2 linked regions of the Victivallis sp. Marseille-Q1083 genome follow. The protein of the gene in region 2 binds, or shares a complex with, the protein of the main gene of each other region. Links are inferred from orthologs where the notes say so. Each region holds a gene or a part of one and is shown on either strand. Other genes may lie near its edges.

Region 1 (6,404 bases), 500 kb from region 2 along the record:
GGCAGCAACTGCTGCAGGAATTGACGGTATTCAACCGATTGGGCGGAAACCTGCCAGCCGAACAGTTTCTGTTCCTCGCCATCAACTTCCACGACAATTTTCGGCGTGCAGGTGGCTCCCCACTGCGTATACAAGTGTGACATTTCGAAGTACCGGATTCCGCACGACTCGCAGAGATCGATCCAGCGCTCCAGCAGCGAGAAGTCGAAATGGTAGCGGTCTCCCTTCTTGCTGATCTTCAGCAACTGCACCGTCGGCCGCTCCCCGCCGACCGCGGTATCCAGCGGCTGCGTCCACAGCGGCGTCAACAGCATATTGATGCCGTGATCCGCCGCCGACTGGATATAGGCTTTCAGCAGTTCCCAGTGCCTTTCACTCCAGCAGGGCACCTGATAATAGGTATAAAGACAATCGGCATGGAACCATTCGGTATGGATCAGCGTCTGCTCCGGCAGCGCCACCGGCACTACTTCCAGCGTAAAATTCCCCTCTCCCAGCACTTCCGGCAGATCGGGCATCGGTTCTGCGGGAACCAGTTTCAGCCGGATCGGATATTTGCCGCCGGCGCAATTCTCCGGCACGGCAACCGAAACCCACAACGTCCGCCACTGCTCCGGCAGCGTTTTCACTCCATCGGCAATTTCATCGAGCAGGTCCGGATACAGGCCCGGCGTCCGGCGCAACACGGCGTCCGGAATCTCCGGATCGTTGGCCGGCAGTTCGCTCGGAACCGATTTCACCTCCCGGACCGTGACCGCCTCCGCCAGCGGCGATTCGACCACCGGCAACACCTTCAAACACCAACTGTCGGTCCAGTAGGCCACCTGAAAACTGTAAATTTCCCCCTGCAGCGCGGTGCCGCAGCACAACTCCTCCGCCTGCAGCGCCTCGTCGCAAAACACTTTTTCGAGAGAACTGATCAACCTGAACTTAAACATTCCAACTCCTTACTATTCTTGAAACAATTAGCCTGTATGCTTTATTCACCCTTGTCGATCGCAACCGAACGGCGCTGGAAAGTCGGAATATCCAAATCTTCCCCGTTGACCACCACTTGCGTCGTATTCAGAAAGATGCCGCGGGAGACCGGTTCCAGTTCAAACTGCGGCTGCTCGAATTGACCGCCGCCGGCAATACTGCCGACCACTGCCGGCCGTTCCGCCCGGCGACGGTGCACCGGCCGGCGGACCGCCTCGACTTTGCCGTCGTATTTGATCGCCAACGCGGTCAGCTGGATGCGGTCGCCATACGCCGGATCGACATTGGTGCCGATCACCACGTTGGCATCCTCGCCGATAAACCGGCGGGCCGCCTCGAAGACCGCTTTCATCTCGCCCAGGCTCAACGCCTCCCCGCCCAGCAGCGTCAGCACCACGACATCGGCGTCGCGCAATTTATTCACCCCGCCCAGCAACGGCGCTTCCAGCAGCCGTTCCAGCGCCAACTGGCCGACGTTCAACCCTTCGCCGGCCGCCGCATTGCCGACGCCGATGGCACAGAAGCTCTTTCGCTCCCGCAAAACGGTCCGCAGATCGCCGAAATCGGCCGGCAGCAGATTGCCGACCCGCAGCAATTCGCTGACTCCCACCACCGAACGGGCCAGCTCCAGGTCGGCCAGCCGGAAGGCCTCCCGGGTCGACGTCTCCGCCGGCAGCACCGAAAACAGCAGATCGTTCGGCAAACAGAGCAGCACATCCACCACCGGCAGCAACTCCTGCAACGTATCTTCGGAAATTTTCCGCTTGCTGTGTCCCTCCAGCGAGAACGGCATCGTCAACAGAAAAATAGTCGGAATTTTCAACCGGCCGGCCAATCCGGCCAGCGCCGGAGCACCGCCGCTGGCGGTGCCGCCGCCGAGGCCGCCGATCACCAGCAATAATTTGGAGTCGCTGATCAAGGTCTCCAGCGCGGCGCGTTCCCGGGCCATCGAACGCTGCCCTTTGAGCACATCGCCGCCGCAGCCGCGCCCGTTGCGCCACTGACGGTCGGCCAGCAATTTATTCTCTTCCGGCAGCGGGCAACCGTCCAGCGCCTCGCTGTCGGTGTCCACCGCCAGCAGACGCAGATGGGCGGCTTCCGGCATCCGGCTCAACAGATTGACCACCCGCACGCCGGCACAGCCCAACCCCAGAACCGCGATCGTCTTTTCCCGCACCGTTTCTTCTGCCATATTCATCACATCTTTATCGATTTGAACAATTCGCCGACCCCGCGCAGCATCCGATCGCCGACTTCACCGGCTTCCCCCACCGCCTCGGCCAACCGGCCGAACATGCCGCGCGGCCGCATCGCCGAATAAATCTGATTGCACTCCTCACCGAACTTCAACACCCCCCAGACCGTGCTGTAACGCGGATTTTCCAAGTCGGTCAGGGCGCCGCTGGCATCGTAAGGCCGGCCGATCCGGACCGGAAACTCAAAAACGGTATGAAAAAGTTCAAAGGTACGGTCGAACAGGGCGGCCCCGCCGGTCAGCACGCCGCCGCTGGCCAGGTTGCGCAGGATGCCCTCTTCGCCGACCCGCCGCTTGATGATTTCAAACACCTCCCGCAAACGCAAATCGATGATCCGCTCGAACGAACTCAACGGAATCCGCCGCAGGGCGCCTTCGGCATTTTTCATCTCCAGCACCCCCTGCCGCCGTTCGACGCTGCGCTGCAGCGAACCGTCCTGCAGGATTTTGCGGCACTGATTGATCGTCAGGTTCAAGCCGAGCGACAAATCATTGACGACATGTTCCATGCCGACCGGCAGCACGCCGCTGGCCAGCACGCCCATGTTGAACACCACGGCATATTCCGTCGTGCCGGCCCCCATATTGACCAGCAGTACGCCATTCTCCTTCTCCTCGTCGGTCAGGATGCCGTAGACATCGGCAATGGCGCTGAACACAATCTTGACATCCGCTTCGAATCCGGCATCACGCATCAGCGAACGGAAATTTTCGATCCGGTTGGTGTCGCCGTGAATGACATGCAAATACGCTTCAAGCTTATGGGCGACCTGATTTTCCGGATTGCGGGCCCGACGAATGCCATCCAACAGATAGAAGGCGTCGAAAGTATTGATTTTGGTCTGTTCCAGCGGCAACGGCTTGACCTGGGCATTTTTGATCGCCTCACCGATCGCCGCCTGGGAGACCCGCTGGTCTTCGGCATTGATGAATACCGTGCCGACCCCCTGGTAGGAGTTGATATTGCAGCCGGTGACCGACATGGCGATGATCCGGCTGTTGTTGATTTCGCGCCCGGCCGACGCATCGGCCGCTTCCAGCGCCTCAGTCAATTTTTCCAGCGCCAGGTCCATGTCGACGATCTCGCCCTTGACCACCGAATTGCCGCCGGAGGCTTCACCGCGGCCGATGATGGTCAACGGTTCGTCCGGGCGTGAAGCACCGATCAGCACACAAATTTTCGAGGTGCCGATCTCGACTGCCGTAATGATATCCCGCCGTTTCAACATCCGATTATTTCTCGTTGATTCCTAAAATTCCGAAAGAACTACAAATACGTTACACAAAATATTACCAAAGGCGGAAAATACCAATTGATTCCAATTTTTTTTACGGTTTTTTACGGCCGGGGTATGCGCGGCGAAATTCCATTCAACGCATCGGCACATCACCGCCTTTTTCCTCCGGCTCCTGTCCTTCCGTCAGCCGTTCCTGTCAGCCTCGGCCTCCCCACGACAGCAAGGAACACAAAGCCACCACACAAATCATCACCACACACCAGAACATTCCCCAGCCAGCCCAGCGCGATACCCGTCGGGATTGTTTCACCCACGCCACCAAACGGCAGAGAAAAAACAGATAACAAGCCAGCCACACCAGCGAATAAAAGCCGCCATTGGGAAAGCAGGAGAAAGCTGCCAACAACAACATGCATGACAGAAGCGCCAGCACCGCCACCCCGAACGCGATGAGCGCACGAAAGCAAGCAACGCCCGGCCGCGCCGGCGTTCCTTCCGGATCGAATCCCAACATTTTCCCATCCCTCCTGTCGCGTTCCCTTCCCACTCCTCTTGTATATTACTCTACACTCTGCCGACCGGCAATCAAATCCTCTCAAAGCAAAAAGGGCGGGGAAAAATTTCCCCGCCCAAGCGTCGTATCGACAGAATGACCTGACTTACATCATGCCCATGCCGCCCATACCGCCCATGCCACCCATGCCGCCGGCCGGAGCAGCCGGTTCTTTTTCTTCCTTGACATCGGTGATCAGGCATTCGGTGGTCAGCAACAGACCGGAAATCGACGCGGCGTTCTGCAAAGCCGAGCGCGTCACCTTCGTCGGGTCCAGGATACCACATTTGAGCATATCGACATACTGGCCGGTCGCCACATCGAACCCTTCGGTATCTTTCAGCTCCTTGACCTTCTGGACGACGATGCTGCCCTCGTAACCGCCGTTGGCCGCCAGTTGGCGCAACGGTTCCTCGATCGCCCGTTTGACGATCTGAGCGCCAATCGCTTCATCGCCGGTCAGTTTCAGGCTGTTCAACGCTTTGGCCGCGCGCAGCAACGCTACACCGCCGCCCGGGACGATACCTTCTTCCACCGCGGCGCGGGTCGCGTGCAGCGCATCTTCGACGCGGGCCTTCTTCTCTTTCATTTCCGTCTCGGTCGTCGCGCCGACATGGACCACCGCCACCCCGCCGGCCAGCTTGGCCAGACGTTCCTGCAGTTTTTCACGATCATAATCGGAAGTGGTCTCTTCCATTTCGCGGCGGATCTGATTGACCCGGCCGGCGATGGCGCTCGGCAGACCGGCGCCTTCGACGATGACGGTGTTCTCTTTGTCAATCGTGACGCGCTTGGCTTTGCCCAACTGTTCCAGCGTGACATTTTCCAACTTGATGCCGAGATCTTCGGTGACGCAGGTGCCGCCGGTCAGAACGGCGATATCCTGCAGCATCGCTTTGCGGCGGTCGCCGAATCCGGGAGCCTTGACCGCGCAAACGTTCAGGGTGCCGCGCATCTTGTTGATCACCAGCGTCGCCAGCGCTTCGCCTTCGACGTCTTCGGCGATGATCAGCAACGGCTTGCCTTCTTTGGCCACCAACTGCAGCAGCGGCAGCATATCGTTGAGGTTGCTGATTTTCTTTTCATGAATCAGGATATAGCAATCGTCCAGCACCGCCGACATGCCTTCAGTGTCGGTGACGAAATACGGCGACAGGTAACCTTTGTCGAACTGCATGCCTTCGACGACGTCGAGGGTGGTTTCGATGGTTTTGGCCTCTTCGACGGTGATGGTGCCGTCCTTGCCGACTTTGTCCATCGCGTCGGCAATGATGTCACCGATCGTGGTGTCGCCGTTGGCGGAAATCGTCGCCACCTGGGCGACCTGTTCGCGGTCGGCCACGCCTTTGCTCAACTTGGCCAGTTCCTTGACCATCGCTTCGACCGCCTTGTCGATGCCGCGCTTGAGTTCCATCGGGTTGGCGCCGGCGGTAACGTTCTTCAAGCCTTCGCGGAACACCGCTTCGGCCAACACCGTCGCCGTCGTCGTGCCGTCACCGGCGATATCGCTGGTCTTGCTGGCCACTTCCTTGACCATCTGGGCACCCATATTGGCATACGGACAGGCCAGTTCGATCTCCTTGGCGACGCTGACGCCGTCTTTGGTAACGGTCGGAGAACCGTATTTCTTGTCGATGACCACATTGCGGCCTTTCGGGCCGAGAGTGGTTTTTACCGCCTTGCTCAACAAGGTCACGCCTTCGAGAACGCTGCGACGCGCTTCTTCAGAAAACAAAAGCTGTTTAGCCATTTTTCGTTATTTTCCTTTTTTAAAAATCAATTTTGCAGATGTAATGACAGCCCTGCCCCGGGCCCGGCTTCAGCCGATCACCGCCAGGATATCGTCCTGCCCGATGATTTTGTACTCTTTGCCGTCGTATTTGACTTCGGTGCCGCCGTAACGGCTGGTCAAAACGATGTCACCAACCTTGACGTCAAATTCGATTTTCTTGCCTTTGTCATCGGTCTTGCCGGTGCCGATGGCAATTACGGTGTACTCCTGCGGCTTTTCCTTGGCGGTGTCCGGAATGACGATGCCACCCTTGACCTGTTCGGCCGCTTCGCAGATTTCAAGCAGGACCCGGTCGCCCAACGGCTTGATGTTCACTTTCGACATGTTGCTCTCCTTACGATTTTTGGTTTAATTTGTTAAAATATTTTTGAATAAAGTGCCGCCGGGACGGTCGAAATCATCCCGACAGCATTGACTACTCAACCGTTACTTATCATCGACCACTTCGGCATCGACAAAACCATCGTCATTCGACTTGCCGCCGGCCGCGTTGCCGGCCGCCTCGCCGCCGGTCGGACCGCCGGTCGGTTCCGTCTGCTGCTGCTGTTGCTGCTGATAGATCTCCTGGCCGAGCTGCATTAAATGCTG
Region 2 (6,244 bases):
GGAAAATCCTCATCGTCGACGATGTGCCGATGAATTTGAAGGTATTGGCGGCAATGTTGAAAAAACTGGGTTGGGAAGCGGTCGCCTGCCAGTCGGCGGAGGAGGCGCTGACCCGGGCGGCCCGGGAAACTCCGGCAATGGTGCTGACCGATCTGTGGATGCCGGGAATGAACGGCGGCACGCTGGCGGCCCGGCTGGCGGCCCATCCGGCGACGGCGGGAATTCCGGTCGTCGTCATCACGGCGGACACCCAGATGGATTTTGTGCCGGCGGAGCGTTTTGCCGGCGTTCTGTTCAAGCCGCTGACGCTGGAAAAACTCCGGGCCGCCATCGGCAATGCCGCCGGCGGTATCGCTTTTGCCGAGCGTGCCGACCGGTAATGCCATTTCGTTTTCGCGATCATGACGGCTCAAAAGCGAAAGTCCGCCAGGAGGCGGACTTTCACAATACGCTTGAATGCCGGCTGGATCAGTAGCGGTAGGATTCCGGCTTGTACGGCCCTTCGGGCGGCACGTTGATGTAGGCTGCCTGTTCCGGAGTCAGAACCGTCAATTTCGCCCCCAGTTTATCGAGATGCAGCCGGGCGACTTCCTCGTCCAGTTTTTTGTCCAGCAGGAAAACGCCTTTGCGGTCCGGATGCCGCGCGATGTCGAGCTGCGCCAGCGTCTGGTTCGTGAAGCTGTTGGACATCACGAAGCTGGGATGGCCGGTGGCGCAGCCCAGATTCACCAGCCGGCCTTCCGCCAGCAGGTAGATCGAATGGCCGTCGGCAAAACGGAAGCGATGCACCGGGCAGCTGCTGCCTTTGATCTCCTCCTTGACGACGCCGGGTTCGCGTTCCAGCTTGGACACTTCGATCTCGTTGTCGAAGTGACCGATATTGCAGACGATCGCCTGGTCTTTCATATGGCGCATATGCTCGATGGTGATGACATTGCAGTTGCCGGTGGTCGTCACATAAATGTCCGCTTCCGGCAGCGCGTCCTCGACCGGACAGACCCGGTAACCGGCCATGCAGGCCTGCAGCGCGCAGATCGGATCGATTTCGCTGACCAGCACCCGGGCCCGTTCATTGCGCATCGCTTCGGCACAGCCTTTGCCGACGTCGCCGAAACCGCAGATCATCACCGTCTTGCCGGAAAGCATCACATCCATCGCCCGCTTGATGCCGTCGGTCAGCGAATGGCGGCAGCCGTAAATGTTGTCGAATTTGCTCTTGGTGACCGAATCATTGACATTGATCGCCTGAAACAGCAGCTCGCCGCGTTCGGCCATCTGCAGCAGCCGGTGCACGCCGGTGGTGGTTTCTTCGGAGACGCCTTTGACCTTGGCCGCTACTTTGTGCCAATGGCGCGGATCTTCGGCCAGCACCCGTTTCAGCAGCCGGTCGATCACCTGCAGCTCATAACTGTCGGACGCCTCGTCGAGGATATCCGGATTGTTTTCCGCCGCGACGCCGCGATGAATCAACAGAGTCGCGTCGCCGCCGTCATCGACGATCTGGTCCGGACCGCTGCCGTCCGGAAAGGTCAGCGCCCGGTAGGTGCATTCCCAATACTCTTCCAGCGTTTCCCCCTTCCAGGCGAACACCGGCACGCCGTCGGCGGCAATCGCCGCCGCCGCATGATCCTGCGTCGAAAAAATGTTGCAGGAGGCCCAGCGCACCTCGGCTCCCAGCGCCACCAGCGTTTCGATCAGAACGGCGGTCTGGATGGTCATATGCAGACTGCCGGAAATTTTGATTCCCTTCAACGGCTGCTGCGGACCGTATTTGGCCCGGGTCGCCATCAATCCGGGCATTTCCTGTTCGGCGATACTGATCTCCTTGCGACCGAAATCGGCGAGATTGATGTCTTTGATCTGATATTCCATAAAAATGTTTCCGTTGGTTCGAATTTTCAATTATTGTAAGGCTGGAAGCTCCGGCACAACGCTTCCCAGCGCTGTTCCGGGATCTTCGAGCCGACTACCTGCACCACTTCCCTGGCCGTCATCGACGCATAGCGGCCGCACTCACTCAGCGGCCGGCCGTGAAGGTAGCCGAAAAGAAAACCGCTGGCCCACAAATCTCCGGCCGCGGTGGTATCGACCGCCTTGACCACATCGGCCGGGACATGGCACAACATGTCGCCGGAGGCGATCAACGAGCCGCGCGGCCCCAGTTTTACCGCCGCGATTTCACAGAACCGCGCCAGTTCCCGCGCCTGCTGCTCTGCCGGTTTGTCTCCGAGCAGCGCCGTCGCTTCGTCCTCGTTGGCGAATACCAGATCGACGTATTCCTTCAACAGCTCCAGCAGCCGTTCCCGGAACAGGCCGACGACTTCGAACGACGCCAGATCCAGGCCGATCCGGCAGCCGGCCGCTTTGGCTTGCCGGAAAACCGCTTCGATCATCGCCTGATGAAACAACTGGTAACCTTCGATATAAACCAGGTCGTAAGCGGAGAAGTCCACCGTTTCGACCTCCTCGGCGGTCAAATCCGACGAGGCGCCGAAAAATGTCCGCATCGTCCGTTCGCCGTCCGGTGTAATCAAAGCCAGACAACGGCCGGTCGGCAGTTGGTCCGTCTCGAAGAACGCAGATTCGGAGCCGCCCAGCCGGACCAGGCTGCTGCGATAAATTTCGCCGTAAGCATCTTTGCCGGTTTTGCCCAGCATGCCGACCGGCACGCCGAGCCGGGCCAGGCCGAAAACCGTATTGCCGGCGGCGCCGCCCGGCACGACGGCGTATTCATCCGCCAACTGTTCGAGCAGCCGGTCCATCACTTCCGGCGCCAGCAGCTCCATGCCGCCTTTGGCACCGGGCACTTTCTCCAGAAACGGCTCTTCCACCCGCGCCAGCAAGTCCAGCAGCGGCGAGCCGACTCCCAACACCCGCATCGCCGTCGTTTTCACAGATATTTGGCCGCCGCGGCTTTGACGGCTTCGACCTTGTCGGTCTTTTCCCACGGAAACTGCGGCCGGCCGAAATGGCCGTAAGCGGCGGCATCCTCGTAGGACCAATGGTTGGCCGCCGGATATTTGAGCTGCAGCGCTTCCAGGATGGCGGTCGGGCGCAGACTGAACACTTCGCGAATGACTTTTTCCAAACAGGTGTCGTTCGACAGCTTGCCGGTGCCGTAGGTGTCGACATTGATGCTCAACGGTTCGGCGACTCCGATCGCGTACGCGACCTGTACTTCGCACTTGTCGGCCAAGCCGGCCGCCACGATGTTTTTGGCGATGTAGCGGCACATATAAGCGGCCGAGCGGTCGACCTTCGACGGATCTTTGCCGGAGAAAGCGCCGCCGCCGTGCGAACCGACGCCGCCATAGGTGTCGACGATGATCTTGCGGCCGGTCAGGCCGGTGTCGCCGTGCGGCCCGCCGATTTCAAACCGGCCGGTCGGGTTGATGTAATATTTGATGTGATCGTTCAGCAATTCGGCCGGAATGACTTTACGGACGACTTCGCGCACCAACTGTTCCAGCGCCTCCAGTTTCATCTCCGGGGTATGCTGGTGGGAAACGACGACGGTTTCCACCGCCACCGGCTTGCCGTTGCGGTAACGGATCGACACCTGGCTCTTGGAATCCGGACGCAGGAAATTGTACTTTTCCGGTTCGCTCTTGCGCAGCCGCGCCAGTTCTTCAACGATTTTATGCGCATAGAGGATCGTCGCCGGCATCAGCTCCGCAGTTTCGTTGCTGGCATAGCCGAACATCATGCCCTGGTCGCCGGCGCCCTGTTCCCGGCTCCGGCTGGTTTCCGCCGTAACGCCCATCGAAATATCCGGCGACTGCCGGTGGATGCAGACCATCACCTTGCAGTTGTCGGCGCAGAAACCGACATTGTGGTCGACATAGCCGATTTTGCGGATGACCCGCAGCGCCACGTCCTGCCAGTTGACGACGGCGTTGGTGGTGATTTCACCGGAGATGACGACCAGGTCGGTCGTCGCCAGCGTTTCGCAGGCGACCCGGCTTTCCGGGTCCTGCGCCAGGCAGGCGTCGAGGATCGCGTCGGAGATCTGATCGCAGACTTTATCGGGATGTCCTTCCGAGACGGATTCGGAGGTGAAAACGTGTTCAACGTTGATTTTGCTCATGAACCTTTCCTTTCAAGAAACTAAAATAACTGCCATGTCGTAGAGATTCGGCGCCGCAACGCCGAAGAAAAAACGAAAGCTTCGGGGAAGTATCGCCATACGGCGCCCCCGAAGCCAGAAAAAATCCTCATTCAATCCATGCGTCGGCGAACTGTTTATTTGATCTTTTTGGCGGCCAGCAGTTCGCCCCGGCGATTCTTCGCATAAGCGGCTTCATCGTGGCCGCTCACCGCCGGCTTGTCCTCGCCGTAGCTGATCGTCCGGACATGGTCCGCCGCCATGCCGCGGCCGGTCAGGTAATTCTTGACCGCAATCGCCCGGCGTTCGCCCAGCGCCCGGTTGTATTCGTTGGTGCCGCGCTCGTCGCAATGCCCCTCGACGATCAAATAAAGCTCCGGCGCCTGATTCATATATTCGGCCACCGCATCCAGTTTGGCCTGTTCGGACGGGTTCAGGCTGTCGGCGTCGAAATTGAAGTAGATGACCGGGAAATTGATGTCGGTCAGCACCGACAGATCCTCCATGCCGATGTAAGCCATGCCTTCCTCAGTCGGCTCGCCCCAGTCCGGACTGGGCGTTTCCGGATTGCCGGCGCCGCCCGGGCCGAAGGTGCCATTGCCGAAATCGTCGGGATTGAAGCCGGGATCCATCTCGGCCTGGGGCACCGGATAGAGGTCTTCCGTCGGCGTTGAATTATCGAACAGACCGCAACCGGCCGCAAATAACAGGGCACCACTCAACGTGATTCCGCGGAAAACTTTCGAAAAGAGCATTTGCCTTCCCCCCTAATAAAGTTTGGCTGAAAAGTTTTATTTTTAGTTAATTCATGTCAAATGCTATAAGATAAATGCCTTCAACACATTTTTCAATCAAATATTCTGCAATTGAAATATTTTTTTGAACTCTTTCTGTTGCGAAATCGCTTTCGGGCAATTATAGTACATTTCTGGTAAGTCAACCGGCGGCGAATAAGCCATCCGTTGACGGTTTTAATTTCAGTCAGGAAAGCAAGCAATGAACATTGAATGGGAAAAACTCGGATTTGAGTTTCGGCCGACCAAATCCAACATTCGCTATGTCTACGACGACGGCAAATGGGACGACGGCAAATTGTACACCACCTACGACATCACGCTTTCGGTAGCCTCCAACTGTCTGCATTACGGTCAGGCTGCCTTTGAAGGACTGAAAGCCTTTCGTTGCAAAGACGGCAAAGTACGAGTTTTCCGGCCGGAGGAAAACGCCAAGCGCTTGAATTCCACCTGTCGCCATATCCTGATGCCGGAAGTGCCGGAAGCACTGTTTCTCGATGCGGTCAAACGGGTCGTCCGCGACAACATTGATTATGTGCCGCCGTATGGTACCGGCGGTTCGCTGTACATCCGCCCGGTGATGATCGGGACGACGCCGCAGATCGGCATTTCGTCGAGCCGGCGTTATGAATTGATCCTTCTGGTCGTGCCGGTCGGGCCGTATTACAAAGGCGGCATCAAGCCGGTCAACGCGATGATTTCCGACGATATGGACCGGGCGGCGCCGCACGGTACCGGCCACATCAAAATCGCCGGCAATTACGCGGCCAGTCTCTATCCGAGCAAAGTCGCCAAGGAGCACGGCTGCCAGGTGGCGCTGTTCCTCGATCCGAAGACCCATGAATTCATCGACGAATTCGGCACCAGCAATTTCCTGGCGATTACCAAGGACGGCAAATACGTGACGCCGAAATCGGCGTCGGTGCTGCCCAGCGTCACCAACAAGTCGCTGATGCAGTTGGCCGCCGACCTCGGTATGCCGGTCGAGCAGCGCCGTATCAACAAGGCGGAACTGGCCGACTTCACCGAAGTCGGTGCCTGCGGGACGGCGGTCGTCATCACTCCGATCGGCAAAATTTTCTATCGCGACCAGGTTTTCGACTACGGCGACACCATCGGACCGGTGTTGAAAAAGTTGTACGAAGTGATGACCGGCACTCAATATGGAGAACTGCCGGACCGATACGGTTGGCTTATGGAGTTGTGAATCGGGAGCCATCCTTTCGAGCTATTTTTCTACCCGGCTTCCGCCGGGTTTTTGTTTTAAATTCAACCTTAATTTACCGGGTAAATTGAAATGGAAATTTTCAAAACCGTTTCGGAAATGCAGCAGTTCGCGCTGGCC

The links.
Region 1: the proteins of metK (region 2) and groL are in contact, whole or in part, in a cryo-EM structure (PDB 8P4O), measured with the Escherichia coli proteins. The link is inferred for Victivallis sp. Marseille-Q1083 from one-to-one orthologs.

The regions. Positions count from the first base shown.
Region 1 is NZ_CAHJXL010000001.1:2,455,252-2,461,655, reverse strand. What follows is about bases 3,453-6,404. They hold groL (chaperonin GroEL), read right to left. Parts: upstream 5,775-6,404; coding sequence 4,131-5,774; downstream 3,453-4,130. Other genes in these bases: dnaK (molecular chaperone DnaK), read right to left, coding at 6,243-6,404; groES (co-chaperone GroES), read right to left, coding at 5,844-6,140; HWX74_RS10080 (hypothetical protein), read right to left, coding at 3,668-3,985; ftsA (cell division protein FtsA), read right to left, coding at 3,453-3,462. Outside these bases: HWX74_RS10095 (DUF4091 domain-containing protein), read right to left, coding at 1-938; HWX74_RS10090 (hypothetical protein), read right to left, coding at 980-2,176; more of ftsA, read right to left, coding at 2,176-3,452.
Region 2 is NZ_CAHJXL010000001.1:1,948,645-1,954,888, forward strand. The notes cover bases 1,990-4,781. They hold metK (methionine adenosyltransferase), read right to left. Parts: upstream 4,088-4,781; coding sequence 2,891-4,087; downstream 1,990-2,890. Other genes in these bases: HWX74_RS07865 (adenosine kinase), read right to left, coding at 1,990-2,894; pal (peptidoglycan-associated lipoprotein Pal), read right to left, coding at 4,243-4,781. Also shown: HWX74_RS07855 (PAS domain-containing protein), read left to right, coding at 1-380; ahcY (adenosylhomocysteinase), read right to left, coding at 469-1,872; more of HWX74_RS07865, read right to left, coding at 1,899-1,989; more of pal, read right to left, coding at 4,782-4,860; HWX74_RS07880 (branched-chain amino acid aminotransferase), read left to right, coding at 5,102-6,106; panC (pantoate--beta-alanine ligase), read left to right, coding at 6,197-6,244. UniProt on the Escherichia coli protein: Catalyzes the formation of S-adenosylmethionine (AdoMet) from methionine and ATP.